3 regions of the Pseudomonas sp. NPDC087803 genome follow, and region 2 is predicted to be linked to each of the others. Evidence: predicted binding sites of a transcription regulator. Region 2 holds the regulator's gene; each other region holds the start of a gene.

Region 1 (6,628 bases), on a different contig from region 2:
CATCACGTGGGCGACGCTGACGCCGCTGTCGATCCCGACAATCCGCGCCGCGCCCTTGAGCGAGTGCGCGGCGCGCATGCACGATTCCAGATGATCGGCCTGTGTCGGATTGCGTTCCAGCGCCAGCAACCCGCTGCTGAGCACCTGGGTCTGGGCCTCGGCTTCGAGGCTGAACAGCTCCAGCAGCGAGGCGTCGCGCATTTGCTCGGGGGTCATGTGAGGCTCCGGGTCACGGCGGACAGCAGCTGTTCTTCATCCAGCCAACGCAGGCTGCGCCCCCGGAATTGCAGGACCCCACGGGTGTATTTGGCGCTGGCCGTACTGTTGTGCTCACCGCCGGCACGCGACGCGGCGTCGAGAATTTTTTCGTCGATGGCGTGGATGCCGTCGACTTCGTCCACCGGCACCACCACTGGCCCGCCGTGGGCGGCGATGATCAGCATGCGCGGCATGATCCGCGCGCCGCTGGCCGGTGCGGCGTTGCCGTCCAGGTCGAGCAGTTCGACCAGCGACAGGCAGGCGACCAACGCCCCGCGCACGTTCGCCACACCGAGCAAGGCCCGCGAACGCTGATGCGGCAACGAGTGAATCGCCTGCAGCGGCGCCACCTCCACCAGACTGCGGGTGGCCAGGCCCAGCCATTCTTCGCCGAGGCGGAACATCAGCAGCGAACGGGTTTTCACATCGGTTTCGACCGCCACGGCGACCGGGTCGCGCTCGTCCTGCTGCAATGCATAACGGTCGAGCAGACGCGTGGCGGCGGCGGAATACACCGCGCAGTTACGGCAATGGATATGTTCGGCCAGCAACGGGCACGACTTGTCGCCATGAATGCCGATGCGGTTCCAGCAATCATCGATGGCCCGGGCGTCTTCGTGGGTGACGTTCAAGGTGTCGGACGCGATCATCGTTTACGCTCACTGTCGGCGGTGCGGCCGCTGCGGGCGGCGCGTTCCTGCAATCGTCTGGCACCGGCGCTGTCACCCTGGGCCTGCAGCAAGGCGGCCAAGTGCATCAACGCTTCGGGGTGTTGCGGTTCAAGGTACAAGGCCTTGCGGTAATGACTCTGGGCTTCGAGGGCGGCGCCGGCAACATCGCTGAGCAGGCCGAGCCAGTAAAACACCTGGGCCACCGGTTCGTGACTGCGCAGGTACTGCACGCATGCCGCGCGAGCCTCGGCGCTCTTGCCTTCGTTGGCCAGCGCGGCAATGTTGGCGAGCAAGGTCGCCGCGTCCGGGTTGGCGCTTTTGCTGCTGACGGGCAACGGTGCGACGCTGGCAAACGGACGCTGCCGCACCACTGGCGCTGGCGGCGGCGCACTGCGCAACGGCTGGCGCACCGGTAACGGCGTGGGCGTCGGCAAAGACACCGGCTCGGGCAGCGGCTCCTGGTGGCGACTGAAGGCAAACGACTGCGGGATGCCGATCGAACGCATGCCCAGGCGCCCGAGCAGACTGCCCTCGGCGGGGCCGATGAACAGCACGCCGTCAACGTGAGTCAGGCGCTTGAGCACTTCGAACACCTGCCTCTGGGTCGGCTGATCGAAATAGATCAGCAGGTTGCGACAGAACACGAAATCGAACGGCGCCTCACCGGCCAGCAGCGCAGGATCCAGCACGTTGCCGGTCTGCAAACGCACCTGTTCGCGCACGGTTTCGCTGACCCGATGTCCGTCCTGCTCGGCGCTGAAATGACGCTCGCGAAAGTCCAGATCCTGACCGCGAAACGAGTTCTTGCCGTACAGCGCCCGCCGCGCCTTGTCCACCGACAGCGGGCTGACGTCCATGCCGTCGACCTTGAACTGATGCGGCTTGAGACCGGCATCGAGCAAGGCCATGGCAATCGAATAGGGTTCCTCGCCGGTGGAACACGGCAGGCTGAGGATGCGCAGCGCGCGCATATTGTTCAATTGGTCCAGACGCTTGCGCGCCAGCTTGCCGAGCGTGGCAAAGGATTCCGGATAACGGAAAAACCAGGTTTCGGGGACGATCACCGCTTCGATCAACGCCTGCTGTTCGTCACGCGAACCTTGCAGCAGTTGCCAGTATTCATCGCTGTGCGCCGCTTGCGAAAGCGTGGTGCGCTGACGCACCGCCCGCTCGATGATCGCCGGGCCCACCGAAGCGACATCCAGACCGATGCGTTCCTTGAGGAAATCGAAAAAACGCTGGTCGCTGCTCATGACTGCGCCTCGAGCGGCGCCGGAAACAGCAGGCTGCGCACCGCGTCATCCAGCAAGTCGTTGACCCGCACCCACTGCACCAGCCCCTGGGCATCTTCGCGCACCGGGCCGAGGTACGGCGCCTGGCGATTGTCCAGACCATACGGCTGAAAATCTTCGGGGTTGCAGCGCAGGGTGTCGGTCGCCTGCTCAAGGATCAGCCCGAGCCAGCGCGGCGGCTGCAGTTCATCCGGGCGGTAATGCACCAGCACCAGCCGGGTACTGGTGCGCGCCTCGGCAGGATGACCAAAGGTCAGCGCACTGAGGTCGATCGCTGGCACCACCGCTCCCCGGTAGGCGAACACCCCGGCGACCCAGTTCGGCGCCTGGGCAATCGGCTTCAACGGCAGGCGCGGCAGCACTTCCGCCACCTCGGTGGCGCGCAAGGCGTAGCGCTCGCTGCCGATGCGAAACAGCAGGAACAACGCCTGCTTCGCCACGGGCGCAGCGCTGCGTTTGGCGGTGATTTCGCTCATCAGACTTTGAATCGCGAAACGCCACTGCGCAGCCCGACGGCCACCTGGCTGAGTTCGTCAATGGCGAAACTGGCCTGACGCAGAGACTCGACGGTCTGGCTGCTGGCGTCGCCCAACTGCACCAGCGCATGGTTGATCTGTTCGGCACCGGTGGCCTGGGCCTGCATGCCTTCGTTGACCATCAACACCCGCGGCGCCAGCGCCTGCACCTGATGGATGATCTGCGACAGCTGCTCGCCGACCTGCTGCACTTCGGCCATGCCCCGGCGCACTTCTTCGGAAAACTTGTCCATGCCCATCACGCCGGCAGACACCGCCGACTGGATCTCGCGGACCATTTGTTCGATGTCGTAAGTGGCGACGGCGGTCTGATCCGCCAGACGCCGCACTTCGGTGGCGACCACGGCAAAACCGCGACCGTATTCGCCGGCCTTCTCGGCCTCGATGGCGGCGTTGAGCGACAGCAGGTTGGTCTGGTCGGCGACCTTGACGATGGTCACCACCACCTGATTGATGTTGCCGGCCTTCTCGTTGAGGATCGCCAGTTTGGCGTTGACCAGATCGGCCGCGCCCATCACCGAATGCATGGTGTCTTCCATGCGCGCCAGGCCCTGCTGGCCGGAACCGGCAAGCACCGAGGCCTGATCGGCGGCGGTGGACACTTCGGTCATGGTGCGCACCAGATCCCGCGAGGTGGCAGCGATCTCCCGCGAGGTCGCGCCGATTTCAGTGGTGGTGGCCGCGGTTTCGGTGGCGGTGGCCTGTTGCTGCTTGGAGGTGGCGGCAATTTCGGTCACCGAAGTGGTCACCTGCACCGAGGAACGCTGGGCCTGGGACACCAGCGACGTCAGCTCGGCCATCATGTCGTTGAAGCCGGTTTCCACCGCGCCGAACTCGTCCTTGCGATCGAGGTTCAGACGGCTGCTCAGGTCGCCGGTACGCATAATTTCGAGAATCTTCACGATGCGGTTCATCGGCGCCATGATCGCGCGCATCAGCAGCAGACCGCAGGCACCGGCCGCCAGCACCGCCACCAACAGCGAGACGAACATGCTGACCTTGGCCGCCGCTACCGCCTCGTCGATGTTAGCCATGGCCTGATCGGCAACTTTCTTGTTCTCACCGATGATGTCGTTGAGTTTCATGCGACCGGTGTACCAGGCCGGGGTCAGCTTCTCGGTGAACAGCTTGACCGCTTCGGCTTCCAGGTTGCGCTTGTGCAGGTCGAGCACCTGATCCTGGATCTGCATGTAGACGTCGTGGTCTTTCTCGAACGCGGCGAACTCGACCCGGTCTTCGTCGGTGGTGACGGTGTTGCGGTAGTTGGCCATCTGCTCTTGCAGGCGCGTCTCAAACGCCTTGTAGTCCGCCGCGTCTTCGCTGCTGATGCCCTGCCCTTCCTTGAGTCCCAGCAGTTCCTGGGTCTGCAGATAGCTGTCGACCCAGGCGCCACGAATCATCGAGCTGTAATAGACGCCGGGAACCGCGTCGTCACGCACGCTGCTTTCACTGGCCTCGATCTTCAGCAAGCGTGAATACGAGACAACGACCATCAGCAACATGATGGCGATAATCACCGCAAAGCTCGCCAAAATGCGTTGGCGCAACGTCCAGTTCTTCACAGTGATTCCTCGTGCCTAAGTCGAAATGCGGGGAGTATAGCCGAGGGCGGTGTTTCATTTATAAGACGCTTTTTAACCCTCGGGCCCGCCCGACGTGGTGGGCGGGAAGGCTCTGGGGTGGGACTGTCCGACAATCCGGGGCTGGCGTGCCAGTGATGAAACGGCAAAAGGGGGCGCTGGATCGGCCATCGCTGTCGTTGTGAGGCTGGAAACGCAATCGCCAGCAGGCTCACTCCTGCAAAATTCGGCTCTGGCCCAAAACCCTGTAGGAGCTGCGGCACGCTGCGATCTTTTGATGTTGGTTTTAAAAATCAAAAGATCGCAGCGTGCCGCAGCTCCTACATGAGTACCGTGTTCGTGCAGTTCTATAACGACACCTGGCGCACCTGTTTCTCCAGCTCTACCTTCAAGCCCGGCTCCAGCTTCAGCTGCTTCGCCAACTCTTCCAGATAGGCCTTTTCCATAAAGCTTTCCTCATCCACCAGCATCACACTGGCGATGTACATCTCCGCGGCCATTTCCGGCGTACTGGCGGCGCGGGCGACATCGGCTGGGTCGAGGGGTTTGTTGAGTTCGGCGTGCAGCCAGTGTTGCAGTTCCTGATCGTTGTCGAGTCGGGTGAACTCGCCTTCGATCAACTGGCGCTCGCGGTCGTCGATGTGGCCGTCAGCTTTGGCCGCTGCAACGAGGGCTTTGAGAATCGCCTGGCTGTGTTGCTCGGCTTGCGCGGGTGGCAGTCGATCCAGCGTCTGCGGTTCGTTTTGTGGGGCGGTGCCTTTTTGCGCGTTCCAGTTGCCGTAAGCCTTATAGGCCAGCACACCAAGGGCAGCGAGGCCACCGTAGACCGCAACTTTACCGCCGACCTTGCGCGCTTTTTTGCTGCCGAGCAGCAGGCCCATCGCCCCGGCAGCCAATGCGCCACCGCCCGCCCCCGAGAGCAGGCCACCCAGCGCACCAGCGCCTGAAGACCCACCAAGCAAACCGCCCAGGCCACCAGCCGCCGGTTTGTTCTGCGCGCTACCGGCCTTGTTCTGCAACAGATCCTGGCCGGACTTGAGTAGTTGATCGAGCAATCCACGGGTGTTCATGTTCCGCCTCCAAAACTGGGGTTATCCGGATCTATCAGGCCCTCAGCCTAGTTCGAAAGTGCCCCAGAGCGGCCGGCGAGTGTGCTTCCAGATGTTGCTCACTTTCCTGCACAGGCACTGGCAATAGCCCTTCGTGAAAATAGATATACACTCCAGCCAATCTATAAAAACCGCCCACCGGGTACCCTGCTCATGATGACACTGCGTCAGATCCGTCACTTCATCGCGGTAGCCGAGACCGGCTCGATTTCCGCGGCGGCGCAAACCGCGTTCATTTCCCAATCGACGTTGACCCTGGCGATCCAGCAACTGGAAGAGGAAATCGGCGTCAGCCTGTTCAGCCGCCACGCCAAGGGCATGACCCTGACTCACCAGGGCCACCAGTTCCTGCGGCAGGCGCACCTGATTCTGGCCACGGTGGATAACGCCAAGCGCAGCCTGCAACAGAGCACCGATCAGGTCGCCGGGCAGTTGATTGTCGGCGTGACCAGTCTGGTCGCCGGTTACTACCTCGCCGATCTGCTCACCCGTTTTCAGCGCGCCTACCCCAATGTCGAGATCCGGGTGATGGAGGACGAGCGCCCCTACATCGAGCACCTGTTGGTCAGCGGCGAGATCGATGTCGGCGTGCTGATCCTCTCCAACCTCGAAGACCGTCACGCCCTGCAGACCGAAGTGCTGACCCACTCGCCGCACCGTCTGTGGCTGCCGGCCCAGCATCCTTTGCTGGAGCACGACAGCATCAACCTCGCCGACGTCGCTCGCGAGCCGCTGATTCAACTGAACGTCGACGAAATGGATCGCAACGCCCAACGCCTGTGGCGCGGCGCCGGGCTGCAACCGAAGATCACCCTGCGCACCGCCTCTACCGAAGCCGTGCGAAGCCTTGTCGCTGCTGGTCTGGGCGTATCGATCCAGCCGGACATGACTTACCGCCCGTGGTCACTGGAGGGCGACATCATCGAAGCGCGGCCGATTGCCGACCTCAACCAGACCCTCGACGTCGGTCTGGCCTGGCGCCGCGGTACTGCGCGCCCCGCTCTGGTCGATCCATTTCTGACCGTGGCCCGCGAGCAGCCGCACGGCGGACGCAAGCCATCTATTTAATCGAATGCCACCTTCAGTATTTAGAATTTGTCGACCTCGGAGCCGCGCACTAGTCTTGCTGCATCTATAAGACGGTCGGCTCCCGGGCACGGGAGCAACGATGACCACACAAGA
Region 2 (6,628 bases):
TGCGCACCAAGTGGACCAGCGGGTCGGCCAGGGCCTCGACAAGGTTTTTGTCGAGGTCGGTTTCTTCACCCACCAGTTCCAGGTTGATCTCTTTCTTGAGCTGACGCGCGAGGTCGCGAACCAGACGCGGGAAGCGCCCGAAGACCTTCTTGATCGGCTGCATCCGGGTCTTCATCACCGCGGTCTGCAAGTCAGCCGTGACCACGTCGAGGTTCGACACGGCCTTGGACATGGCTTCGTCGCCGCTGTTGAGACCCAGGCGCACCAGGCGGTTACGCACCAGCACCAGCTCGCCAACCATGTTCATGATTTCGTCGAGACGCGCGGTATCGACCCGCACGGTGGTCTCGGCTTCGCTGGCCGGTTTTTCCGGCGGCGGAGCAGCGGCGGCGCGGGCCGGAGCCGGTGCAGCAGCGGCAGCCGGTTTTGGCGCTTCGGCTTTTGGCTCAGGCTTGGGCGCTGCCTTCGGTGCAGCAGCCGGAGCGACCGCAGCCTTGGCAGCTGGCGTCGCCACGGTCGACGCGGTGCCCGCAGCAGCGGCGCCGACATCGGTGAACTTGCCTTTGCCGTGCAACTCGTCGAGCAGCGATTCGAACTCGTGATCGCTGATCAGATCACTGCCGGCGGCAGCAGCGACCGGAGCGGCTGGCGCAGCCGGTGCCGAGGCAATCGCCGACTCGAGTGCTTCAACGGCAAAGTTGCCCTTGCCATGCAACTGATCGAGCAGTGCTTCGAATTCGTCGTCGGTGATGTCCGAGCTGTCACCGGCAGCCGGTGCCGCCGGAGTGGCCGCTGCCGGTGCCACGGCATCCGCCGCGAACTGGCCTTTGCCGTGCAACTGATCGAGCAACGACTCGAATTCAGCGTCGGTGATTTCATCGCTGGCAGCCGTATCGGCAGTCGGCGCCGGTGCAGCAGCGGCCGGGGCTTCGGCTTCGGCCTTGACGGCGTTCAGCGAATCCAGCAGCTGTTCAAATTCGTTATCGGTGATGTCGCCCGAATCGCTCGAGTCGCCTTCGACGACCAGTTCTTCGATCATCTCGGCCACTGGCGAAACCGGGGCTTCGTCGGCCGCTTGCGGCTCGGCCAGACGCGCCAGCGCGGCCAGCAGTTCCGGAGTGGCCGCCGTGATCGGTGCACGTTCACGGACTTCGCTGAACATGCTGTTCACCGCGTCCAGTGCTTCAAGCACCACGTCCATCAGTTCTGCATCAACGCGACGCTCACCCTTGCGCAGGATGTCGAACACGTTTTCGGCGATGTGACAGCACTCCACCAGCTCGTTGAGCTGAAGGAAGCCGGCGCCCCCTTTTACAGTGTGGAAACCGCGAAAAATTGCGTTGAGCAGGTCTGCGTCATCCGGGCGGCTTTCCAGCTCGACCAGTTGTTCGGACAGTTGCTCAAGAATCTCGCCGGCCTCAACCAGGAAATCCTGAAGGATCTCTTCATCGGCGCCGAAGCTCATTAATGGGGTGCTCCTACAGGTCTAAAAACCCAAAAAACCTAAAATTCCAAAACTCTAGAATCCAAGGCTGGATAACAAATCGTCCACATCGTCCTGACCGGACACAACGTCTTCTCGTTTATCGGCATGAATCTGCGGACCTTCACCCTGCGAGAGATGTTTTTGTGGATCTTTTTCCGCAAGCATCGCGGCACGGTCGTGTTCGATGCCCGCAAAGCGGTCAACCTGACTGGCCATGAGTACGAGTTTGAGCAAATTGCTTTCGACTTCGGTGACCAGTTGGGTCACACGCTTGATCACCTGACCGGTGAGGTCCTGGTAATCCTGAGCCAGCAGGATGTCGTTGAGGTTGCTCGACACCGCACGGTTGTCCGTGCTGCTGCGTGACAGAAAACCGTCGACCCGGCGCGCCAGCTCGCGGAACTCTTCAGCTCCGACTTCACGACGCATGAAGCGCCCCCAGTCGGTGCTCAAGGCCTGGGCTTCATCGGCCAGGCCATTGACCACCGGCGTGGCGCTTTCCACCAGATCCATGGTGCGGTTGGCCGCGGCTTCGGTCAGCTTGACCACATAGCCCAGGCGTTCGGTGGCGTCGGTGATTTGCGACACTTCCTCGGCCTGCGGCATGTGCGGATCGATCTGGAAATTGACGATCGCACTGTGCAGTTCGCGTGTGAGCTTGCCCACTTCCTGATACAGGCCGCGGTCACGGGTCTGATTGAGCTCATGGATCAGTTGCACAGCGTCGCCGAACCTGCCTTTTTCAAGGCTCTCGACCAGTTCGACCGCGTGTTTTTTCAGGGTCGACTCGAAATCGCCCTGTGAAGATTCGTTATGCTCCATAGCTCCCCCGCGCGTCATCAGCCGATGCGTTCGAAAATCTTCTCGATTTTGTCTTTCAACGCCTGAGCCGTGAAAGGTTTGACCACGTAGCCGTTCACACCGGCCTGAGCAGCCTCGATGATTTGCTCGCGCTTGGCTTCAGCGGTCACCATCAGCACGGGCAGATGCTTGAGTTTTTCATCGGCACGCACGTGGCGCAGCAAGTCGATACCGGTCATGCCCGGCATGTTCCAGTCCGTTACCAGAAAGTCGATGCTGCCGCTGTTGAGTACCGGAATGGCGGTAGTGCCATCGTCGGCCTCGACGGTGTTGGTGAACCCGAGATCGCGCAGCAGGTTCTTGATGATCCGCCGCATCGTTGAGAAGTCATCAACGATGAGGATTTTCATGTCTTTGTTCAATTCGACCTCCAAGCAGTCTTAAACGCGCCCAGCACCTGGACGCGCCACTTCAATCAATCGGCGCAGCACTCGAAGACTGTCTGGAGCACAACAGAGCAAGACCGGTGCCGTTCATCACCGCACCAGCCTCGTTCGCAGTGTCCCCACACTGCCTTCAGCGCGCTCGCCACTCCCCCAAACGCCCCCGCAAACGGGCCGCGCACTGGCTGAGTAACTGGCTGACCCGCGATTCACTGACGCCAAGGACTTCACCGATCTCCTTGAGGTTCAGCTCTTCGTCGTAGTACAGCGCCAACACCAGTCGCTCACGCTCCGGCAAATTGGCAATCGCGTCCGCCAGCGCCGCCTGGAAGCGTTCATCTTCCAGATCGCGTGACGGCTCAAGATGAGCACTCGCGCCATCCTCGTGCAGCCCTTCGTGTTCGCCGTCCTGCAACAGGTCGTCGAAACTGAACAAGCGGCTGCCCAGGGTGTCATTCAAAATCCCGTAGTAATCGTCGAGACTCAATTGGAGTTCGGCCGCAACCTCGTGATCTTTAGCATCACGGCCGGTTTTAGCTTCAATTGAACGAATTGCGTCACTGACCATACGGGTGTTGCGGTGAACCGAGCGTGGCGCCCAGTCCCCCTTGCGCACTTCATCGAGCATCGCGCCGCGGATCCGGATGCCCGCGTACGTTTCGAAACTGGCGCCTTTGCTGGCGTCGTATTTGGTCGAGACTTCGAGCAGGCCGATCATCCCGGCCTGAATCAGGTCTTCCACCTGCACACTCGCCGGCAAGCGCGCCAGCAGGTGATAGGCAATGCGCTTGACCAGTGGCGCGTAACGCTCGATCAACTCGTACTGCGCGTCACGTGCTGACTTCTTGTAGTAGTTCATACCGCTGGCGGTCATAGCACAGGCCCTGCCGTTTGCTGCACGAGGCGCTCGACGAAAAACTCCAGGTGACCGCGCGGGTTGGCAGGCAGCGGCCAGGTATCGACCTTCTGCGCGATCGCCTTGAACGCCAGCGCGCACTTGGAACGCGGAAAGGCTTCATAGACCGCTCGCTGCTTCTGCACTGCCTTGCGCACGCTTTCGTCGTACGGCACCGCGCCGACGTATTGTAAGGCGACGTCGAGGAAGCGATCCGTGACCTTGGTCAACTTGGCGAACAGGTTGCGGCCTTCCTGCGGGCTCTGCGCCATGTTGGCGAGGACGCGGAAGCGGTTCATGCCGTAGTCGCGGTTGAGCAGTTTGATCAGCGCGTAGGCGTCGGTGATCGAGGTCGGCTCGTCGCAGACCACCAGCAACACTTCCTGCGCGGCGCGGACAAAACTGACTACCGAGTCACCAATACCCGCAGCGGTGTCGATCACCAGCACATCGAGGTTGTCGCCGATGTCGCTGAAGGCCTGAATCAGACCGGCGTGTTGTGCCGGGCTCAGGTGCACCATGCTCTGGGTGCCGGAAGCGGCCGGCACGATGCGGATCCCGCCGGGGCCCTGCAACAGCACGTCGCGCAGCTCACAGCGGCCTTCGATGACATCGGCCAAAGTGCGTTTGGGGGTCAGTCCCAGCAGAACGTCGACGTTCGCCAGCCCCAGATCGGCGTCCAGCAGCATGACCCGACGGCCAAGCTCTGCCAGCGCCAGAGACAAGTTCACTGACACGTTAGTCTTGCCGACGCCACCTTTGCCGCCGGTCACCGCGATCACCTGTACGGGATGCATGCTGCCCATGTTATTTCTTTACCTTGTCTTGCATAGACGGAGGCCACATTACTGGCTGCGCGTTCTCAACCGGAACAATGCATGGCAGACCATCGATGTAGGTACAAAAACTGTTCATTACCTCAGCCAACCTGCTTGGTCGGGCTGTGGTAGATATCAGCGAACATGTCAGCCATGGCTTCTTCGCTGGGTTCTTCCTGCATTTGCACGCTGACGGCGCGGCTGACCAATTGATGACGGCGCGGCAGATGCAGATCATCCGGAATCCGTGGGCCGTCGGTCAGGTACGCGACCGGCAATTCATGACTGATCGCCAGGCTCAACACTTCGCCGAGGCTGGCCGTCTCATCCAGTTTAGTCAGGATGCAGCCGGCAAGCCCGCAACGCTTGTAACTGTGATAAGCGGCGGTTAGAACCTGTTTCTGGCTGGTGGTTGCCAGGACCAGATAATTTTTTGAACGGATGCCACGCCCGGCCAGACTTTCCAGCTGCATGCGCAGTGCCGGGTCGCTGGCCTGCAAGCCAGCGGTGTCAATCAGCACCACGCGTTTGCGCAGCAATGGATCCAGCGCCTGTACCAGCGACTGGCCCGGATCGACGTGCGTAACCGGCACATTGAGAATCCGCCCCAGGGTCTTGAGTTGTTCCTGCGCGCCGATGCGGAAACTGTCCATGCTGACCAGCGCCGCGTTCTGCGCGCCGTACTTAAGCACGTAGCGCGCAGCGAGTTTGGCCAGGGTGGTGGTCTTGCCCATGCCGGCCGGGCCGACCATGGCAATCACCCCGCCCTCTTCCAGCGGCTCGACTTCCGGTACCGCGATCATCCGCGCGAGGTGCGCGAGCAGCATGCGCCAGGCCTGACGCGGTTCTTCGATGTCGGTGATCATCGCCAGCAGATCGCGCGACAACGGTCCGGACAGACCGATGCGTTGCAGACGGCGATACAGATTGGCTTGGGCCGGACGGCTGCCTTGCAGCTGATTCCAGGCCAGGGTGCCGAGCTGCACTTCCATCAGCTCACGCAGACTGTTCAATTCGAAGCGCATCGAATCCAGCGCACGCGGATCGACGCCGGCGGACGCCTGCGCAGGTGCCGGAGCCGGACGCGCCGGGGCGGCATAGGTCGGTTCGCTCAACGGTTCGGCAGCGGTCAGCGGCAGGCCGGCCGTCAACGGCAGCCCGGCGAACAACTGGCGATTGGTGTTGCCATCGGCTTCGCCCCGCAGGCTCAGCTCGGCCTGGGCGGTGACGATGCGCGACTGAGTCTTGCGCAGCTCGTCCTCGAGTTCCATGTTCGGAACCCGTGGCGCCAGCGCCGACAATTTGTAATCCAGTGCCGCCGTCAGCTCGACACCGCCGGCAATGCGGCGGTTGCCAATGATCGCGGCATCAGCGCCCAGCTCATCACGAACCAGCTTCATGGCCTGACGCATATCGGCGGCAAAGAAACGCTTAACTTGCATAAACCACTACCTCAGCCGTTGGGCCCTACTGTCGCAACGATGGTCACTTGCTTGTTGTCCGGTATTTCCTGGTAGGCCAGCACATGCAGTCCCGGGACGGCGAGGCGGCCAAAGCGCGAGAGCATCGCGCGGATCGGGCCTGCTACCAACAGGATCACCGGTTGACCTTGCATTTCCTGACGCTGCGCCGCTTCGATGAGCGAACGCTGCAGCTTCTCGGCCATGCTTGGCTCCAGCAGAACGCCCTCTTCCGAGCCTTGTCCTGCCTTCTGCAGACTATTGAGCAATATTTGTTCCAACCTTGGTTCCAAGGTGATCACAGGCAGCTCGGAGTCAGTGCCTACAATGCTTTGGACGATGGCGCGAGATACCCCGACGCGTACTGCGGCCACCAAAGCGGCGGTATCTTGACTCTTCGCGGCGTTGTTGGCGATGGCTTCGGCGATGCTGCGAATGTCGCGCACCGGCACGTGTTCGGCCAGCAGCGCCTGCAGCACTTTGAGCAACTGCGACAGCGACACCACACCCGGCACCAACTCTTCAGCCAGTTTCGGCGAGCTTTTGGCCAGCAATTGCATGAGTTGCTGCACTTCTTCGTGGCCGATCAGCTCGCTGGAGTGCTTGTACAGAATCTGGTTCAAGTGCGTGGCGACCACGGTACTGGCGTCGACCACGGTGTAACCGAGCGATTGCGCCTGCGCGCGCTGGCTGACTTCGATCCATACCGCCTCCAGGCCGAAAGC
Region 3 (6,628 bases), on a different contig from region 2:
CCAGGTACATGTCGTTCCGCACGTTGCCCATGGCTTCGGCCGGGACTTTCGACAGCGAGCCATAGCCTTTGACCTCTTCGCCAATGTGCCCGGTGAGGGCGGCGAGGGCGGGGATCAGTTGCGGGGTGGCTTGCTTGCTGCGCACGTAATCCGACAGCACCGGGCGCGGATCCGCCGGGGCTGGCAGCGGGGTATTTTTCACCAGCGCTTGCTGGGTGACTTCGGCGACGGCAGCGAACTGCAACGCCTGATCGGCCGGCATGGTGCGGTTCAGCGCATAAGCCATCGGCAAGGTGCCGACCAGAATCAGCATGATCAGGCCCATGCCTTTCTGCCCGTCGTTGGAGCCGTGGGCGAAGGACACGCCGGTGCAGGTGGCGATCAGCAGACCGCGAATCCACCACGGTGGCGGGTTGTTGCCTTCCGGCGCCTTGTACAGCGCGCGATTTTTGATGAAGGCGCGCATGGCCAGCAGCAACAGCGCCGCGCAGCCGAAGCCCACCAGCGGCGACAGCAGCAGGGCGTAACCAATCTTGGTCGCCTGCGCCCAGTCCACGCCACTGGTGCCGTCGCGCCCGTGCATCAAGGCATTGGCCACGCCGACACCGATGATCGAGCCGATCAGAGTGTGGGAAGAGGAGGCCGGCAGTCCCAGCCACCAGGTGCCGAGGTTCCACAGGATTGCTGCGATCAGCAGGGCGAAGATCATCGCGAAACCGGCGGACGAACCGACCTGCAGAATCAGCTCCACCGGCAGCAGAGCAATGATGCCGAACGCAACCGCGCCACTGGACAGCAGCACCCCGAGGAAATTGAAGAACCCCGACCAGACCACCGCCACATTCGGCGGCAGCGAGTGGGTGTAAATCACTGTCGCGACCGCGTTGGCGGTGTCGTGGAAACCGTTGACGAACTCAAAGCCCAGCGCAATCAGCAGCGCCACGCCGAGCAGCAGAAACGGGGTCCAGGTAGTGACGGTGGTGCCCAGTTCATGCATGTCGTGCATCAGGCTGTAAGCGGTGAACAACATCCCCATCGCGAGCACCGCGAAAAAGATCACGTAGGTGAACGGGCCGGTTTTCTTGTCGAGGGCGGGCCTGCCACTGGGGGCGGACGCCTGGCGGGCGGTCAGGGAGGGAGTAGCCATGAGCGGACAATCCTGAGCGAGGGAAGGAGTGTTGGTCATGATCGTTGCTAAATATTACAGAGAGACTGCGGCAGGTCAGTGTTTGGCGGATTAGCTCACCGCTGATCTGATAGTGAAAATCAAAAGATCGCAGCCTGCGGCAGCTCCTACAGGTTTACCGTGCCCTGTAGGAGCTGCCGAAGGCTGCGATCTTTTGATCTTAATAATCCCCGCGCTTGCGGAAGGCCCAGCGCCCGGCAATCACGGTAAACGTCACCACCAGCGCCACCAGAATCCAGAACCCCTCGGGATCTGTCGCCAGCGGCACGCCCCCCACGTTCATCCCGAAGAAACCGGCAATGATGTTGATCGGCAGCGCCAGCACCGTGACCACGGTCAGGGTGAACAGTGTGCGGTTGCTCTGTTCGTTGAGGTTGGCGGCGATTTCTTCCTGGAGCAGTTTGATCCGTTCGCCGAGGGCGGTGAGGTCGTTGATGATCAGCGCGAACTCCTCGGTGGATTTGCGCAGCTCCTTGACGTCCTCCTTCTGCAGCCACGGCGGCGGCCGGTTGAGCAGGCGCAGCAGCGAACCCGGCTCCAGCGCCAGCAGCCGTTGCAAACGCACCAGCACCCGGCGGTTGGCGCCGAGTTCGGCGCGGTTGGTCGACAGGCGCGAGGAGAGCAATTCGTCCTCGACCTGATCGACGCTCATGCTGGTCTTGCGCACGATCTGCGTCAGCACTTCGCCCTGATCGCGCAGCAAGTGCACCAGCAGTTCCGACGGCGAACGAAAGCATTCACCGGCCTTCACCGACGAACGCAATTTGTCCACCGAGTGCAGCGGTTGCAGGCGTGCGCTGACGATCAGTTTGCTGCGCACGCAAACCCACAGCGTCGACACGTCCGAGGAGACCATGCTGCTGAGGTTGAACACCACGTCGTTGACCACCGCCAGCAGTGCCGAGTCGACGTGCTCGATGCGCGTCGAACGCGAACCTTCGTGCAGTGCTTCAAAAAATTCTTCGGGCAATTGCAGATGACTTTTCATCCAGCGCTCGCACGCGGCGTGCGCCAGGTTCAGGTGCAGCCAGAGGAATTCATCAGTGTCGCTGTCATCTTGCAGACAACGCAGGGCGGTCGCCGAATCGACTTCGCGGCCACGTTCACCGGGACGAAAACGGAAGCCGTAAAGCAGGCCGAACAAATCAGGATCGCGATGACTGATATCGAGGCTGTGGTTCATGGAGGCTCGCTGCGAGGAGGGCGCGTCGGTCGCGGAATGGCAGGTTCACTGAGCCGCATCATCGCAATCACACATGACGCTTGTGTGACTGCAAAATGACAGTGATCGTGATCATTACCGGCAATCCTGTGGGAGGGGGCTTGCTCCCGAATGCGGATGATCATTGAGTGATGATGTGGATGACACGTCGCTTTCGCGAGCAAGCCCGCTCCCACCCTGTGCCATGGTCGATCACAGTCTCTTAATTCACCTACCAATGGTCGGAATTTCTTCAAGAAGCGCTCTGGTACGCCGATCAAGCTTGGGTTACGTTGCGCGCGCTTGGCTATGAGCCAAGGCTCGCCGACACGGATGTCCGGCAAAATTCCACGCCTTACCGGGCGTGCCTCATCCCTGTCCTGAGTATCTCGCGATGCTGCAAAAATCCCTGAGAGCACAAATTCTCGCCCTGCTGAGCGGCAGCCTGCTGGCGATGCTGTTGATCGCACTGGCCTGCTTTCATTTCCTGTCCAATGGCGTGCAGAACTACAGTCAGTTGATCGCCGGCCCGTTGCACACCTCGCAACTGATCGACGAGGCCAACCTGCAATTCAAGGTGCAGGTGCAGGAGTGGAAAAACGTCTTGCTGCGCGGCAAGCAACCGGCGGACCTGGCCAAATACTGGAGCCAGTTCGAAGATCGTCAGCGCGATGTGCAGAACATTCTCGGTGAACTGGCCGGCCAGAAAGGCCTTGAGCCGGCACTGAAAACCCGCATCGAACGTCTGCGCGAAGAGCACCGCCAACTCGGCAGCGCCTACCAGAAAGGCCGCGATGCCTACGTTGCTGCCGGTGCCGATCCAACGGCCGGCGACAGCGCCGTCAAAGGCGTGGACCGCGCGACCAGCGATCAGATGAGCGAACTGGTCGCCGAGCTGCGCAAGCAGGGCACCGAACAGTCGGCGCAGATCAGCGCCAGTGCCGACCGTACTGTGTTGCTGGGGATTCTGGTGATGCTCGGTTCTGGTCTGCTGATCGGTTTGCTGAGCCTGTGGCTGGTCAACCGCAACCTGATCGACCCGATCCGCAAGCTGATCGATTACGTCACCCAATTGAGCCGTGGGCGCCTCGCCGAGCGTGTCGCCAACGACCGTCAGGACGAGCTGGGCAACCTTGCCGCCGCCGCCAATACCCTGCGTGATTTCCTCGCCGAAACCTTCAGCCACCTGCAACGCAGCGCCAGTGATCTGGACAGCGCCAGCGGCGAGTTGAATGCGATTGCCACGACCATGGCCGGCGGCACCAACGAGCAGTTCAACCGCACCGACCAAGTGGCGACGGCAATGAACGAAATGTCCGCCACCGCCCAGGAAGTCGCCCGCCATGCGGCGGACGCGGCGCGGGCTGCCGACGATGCCGACCAGTCTGCCCAGCAGGGTGAAAAGGTCATGCAGAGCACCATCCACAGCATCACCCAGATGCGTGGCGAAATTGCCAACACCGCCACGGTGATTCGTCGCCTGGAAACCGACAGCGGCCGCATCGGCAAGGTGCTGGAAGTGATTCGCGGCATCGCCGAACAGACCAACCTGCTGGCGCTCAACGCGGCGATTGAAGCGGCGCGGGCCGGTGAAGCCGGACGCGGTTTTGCGGTGGTCGCCGACGAGGTGCGCAACCTGGCGCAGCGTACGGCCGAGTCGATCATCGAGATCAACCAGATCATTCAGAATGTGCAGACCGGTGCCGTGGACGCTGCGCAAGCGATCGAAAGCGGTCAGGCGCGCAGTGATGAAAGCGTCGAGCAAGTGACCCAGGCCGGTGCGATGCTCGAGCGCATTACCCACGCCGTGGAAGCGATCCGCGACATGAACCGGCAGATCGCTACCGCCGCCGAAGAGCAGACCTCGGTCGCCGAAGACATCTCGCGCAACCTGACCGAGATCACCTCGATCGCCAGCACCAACCTCAACAGCGTGCAGCGCACCGAAAGCGCCAGCCAGAACCTGCATGGCCTGTCCGGGCAACTCAATGAAGTCACCGCGCGCCTGAGCGCCTGACGTCAGCCGACGTGTACCGGTTCGGTTACCGAGTCGGTACACAGTCGATCTCAAATCGCCGCGACTGCCGCCGATGGCCGGTTATCTATAACCGGCATTGGAGCCATCCCATGGTCAGCATCACCTCTGTTTCAATCAATCAGACCGTCACCACCGCCACCAGCAAAACCAAGATCAGCGACGCCAGTGACGACACCTCAACCAGTGCAACCAGCAGCGCGGGCGTCAGTGCCGATACCAGCAAAGTGGCGGCCGGCGGGGGCGCGGCTCCGGCGGGCGACAGCAGTTCCGACAGCAGCGGTGAGTCGGATTCGGTGAAAGAACTGCGCAAGCAGATCGCCGAGCTGCAAAAGCAATTGCAGGAACAGCAGCAGGCGCTGCAAGCGGCTCAGGCCAAGCAGGAAGACGCTGATGCCAAGGCTGCCGACGTGGCCTCCGCCGAGGCGCAAATCTCCAGCACCTCGGCTTCGTTGCAGACGGCCACGGCGGCGTTGTTGCAGGCGTTGCAGGATTCCGGGTCGAGCAGTTCGGGGTCGTTGGTCAGCACTTCGGCCTGATTCCCAAAGGCACTGAAAGTCCAATGTGGGAGCGGGCTTGCTCGCGAATGCGGAGTATCAGCCACTGAAAATATTGACTGACACGACGCCTTCGCGAGCAAGCCCGCTCCCACAGGGATCTGTGGTGTGTTTCAGGTGGTTGGCAGGCTGAAGGTGAACAGCGTGCCGCTTTGTGCGGTGGACGCGACGTGCAAACGTCCGCCGTGGGACTGGGCGATCTGGCTGGCGATGTACAGCCCCAGGCCAAGCCCGGCCTGTGGCGTGCTGACGCTTGGGCGCGAATAGGGCTGGAACAGGTGTGGCAGGATCGCCTCAGGAATATGCCCCTGGTTTTTCACCGCCAGCATTAACGCACCGTGCTCGACCTGGGCGATGACTTCGATAACCCCCGCCGGGTCGCCATGGGCCACGGCATTGGCCAGCAGATTCGACAGCAGTTGGGCAATCCGCGCACGGTCGCAGGACACGCCCTGCAAGTCGCCGATGGTCGCGTGAATCGTGCGCCGGGGGTGCACGTTGCGGATCTCCGTCACCACTTGCTGCACGGCGTCGGTCAGATCCGCGCAGGGCTGGATAGCCACCGGAATGCCTTTGCCCAATCGCCCGCGAGCAAAGTCGAGCACGTCATCCACCAGCCGCGTCGCCCGTTGCGCACTGCCAAGGATATTGCGTACCCGTACTTCGATGGCGGGATCGGGGTGCTTGCGCAGGAGCATTTCGGCGCCGGCGCTGATGGCGAACAACGGGTTGCGCAAGTCATGGCCGAGCACGGCGATGAACTGTTCGCGCAACTCGGCGGTTTCGCGCTCCTGCAACAGCGCTGTTTCGGTGCGTTGCGCGCTTTCCTCGGCTTCGATCTGCAACGCGAGCATCCGCGCGAAAGACTCCATGGTGCTCTGGATAGTGCTGGACCTGAGCTGCGCCGGGATCGGATCGAGGGCGCAGATGGTGCCGAAGAACCGTCCGTCAGTGCGGAACACCGGCACCGAAATATAGCTCTCGAACTGGTACATCCGCGGGGTGTGATGTTCGCGGTAGAGCGGGTCTTCGCTGGCCTTGTCGATCACCACCGAGACATGCGACTGGCGGATTTCGTGGCACAGGGTGGTGACCACATCCAGCTCGCCGCCGACCTGCAGGCCGAAATCCAGTTGATCGAGCACCGCACACGTCGTCCACGATTCCTCGGTGACCCGCGCCACGGCGGCGAAGCGCAGGCCGGTCAGTTCGCGGATGACCTGAAGGATGGCCGGCACCGCGCTGATGCGCCCGATGGTGGCGATGTCTGCTGCTTTGCTCTGCCCCATGCCCATCGTTCCCGGCTGCGTTCGTCGATTAATGGGGGCCATACTAGCGGTCTGATGGCAGCTTTGGCATCCCTTCAGGCGGTATTCGCGTGATTTGCCGACCGGCAGACGCAAAAAAGCCGCACGACCTGTTGATCGTGCGGCTTTGCTTTGGCGGTGTATCAGGTGTCTTGCTTGTTGCTCAGCACCTTGCCGGTGGTGGCATCGAAGTCGACGTCAAACTCTTTGCCATCGGCGGTTTTCAGCTCGACCTCATACTCGTAACCGTTGAAGTGGTTATCCAGGTCGGTGTCGGTGATGGTCGCACCCGGGTGCAGTTTCAGTGCTTCGGCGTTCATCGACTCCAGCGACTTGATCTTG

Evidence for each region. Region 2 encodes FliA, which starts transcription of late flagellar genes. Its sites were predicted from a motif close to CTAAAGTTTNNNNNNNNNNNGCCGNTAA; they were not measured.
Region 1: a site for FliA is predicted at 4,561-4,588, ahead of ACIOUG_RS20685 (methyl-accepting chemotaxis protein). Genes of this name have one in related genera too.
Region 3: a site for FliA is predicted at 2,640-2,667, ahead of ACIOUG_RS12615 (methyl-accepting chemotaxis protein). Genes of this name have one in related genera too.

The regions. Positions count from the first base shown of each region.
Region 1 is NZ_JBIUVO010000051.1:24,990-31,617, reverse strand. It holds gene ACIOUG_RS20705 (hybrid sensor histidine kinase/response regulator) at 1-216, opposite strand, end outside; gene ACIOUG_RS20700 (chemotaxis protein CheW) at 213-908, opposite strand; gene ACIOUG_RS20695 (CheR family methyltransferase) at 905-2,182, opposite strand; gene ACIOUG_RS20690 (chemotaxis protein CheW) at 2,179-2,697, opposite strand; gene ACIOUG_RS20685 (methyl-accepting chemotaxis protein) at 2,697-4,319, opposite strand; gene ACIOUG_RS20680 (tellurite resistance TerB family protein) at 4,685-5,407, opposite strand; gene ACIOUG_RS20675 (LysR family transcriptional regulator) at 5,600-6,514, shown strand.
Region 2 is NZ_JBIUVO010000084.1:578-7,205, forward strand. It holds partial or broken gene ACIOUG_RS24790 (chemotaxis protein CheA) at 1-1,465, opposite strand, end outside; gene ACIOUG_RS24795 (protein phosphatase CheZ) at 1,520-2,308, opposite strand; gene ACIOUG_RS24800 (chemotaxis response regulator CheY) at 2,326-2,697, opposite strand; gene fliA (RNA polymerase sigma factor FliA) at 2,864-3,604, opposite strand; gene fleN (flagellar synthesis regulator FleN) at 3,601-4,431, opposite strand; gene flhF (flagellar biosynthesis protein FlhF) at 4,545-5,885, opposite strand; gene flhA (flagellar biosynthesis protein FlhA) at 5,897-6,628, opposite strand, start outside.
Region 3 is NZ_JBIUVO010000018.1:20,350-26,977, reverse strand. It holds gene ACIOUG_RS12625 (inorganic phosphate transporter) at 1-1,147, opposite strand, end outside; gene ACIOUG_RS12620 (transporter) at 1,347-2,369, opposite strand; gene ACIOUG_RS12615 (methyl-accepting chemotaxis protein) at 2,782-4,404, shown strand; gene ACIOUG_RS12610 (hypothetical protein) at 4,515-4,961, shown strand; gene ACIOUG_RS12605 (ATP-binding protein) at 5,093-6,268, opposite strand; gene ACIOUG_RS12600 (PepSY domain-containing protein) at 6,430-6,628, opposite strand, start outside.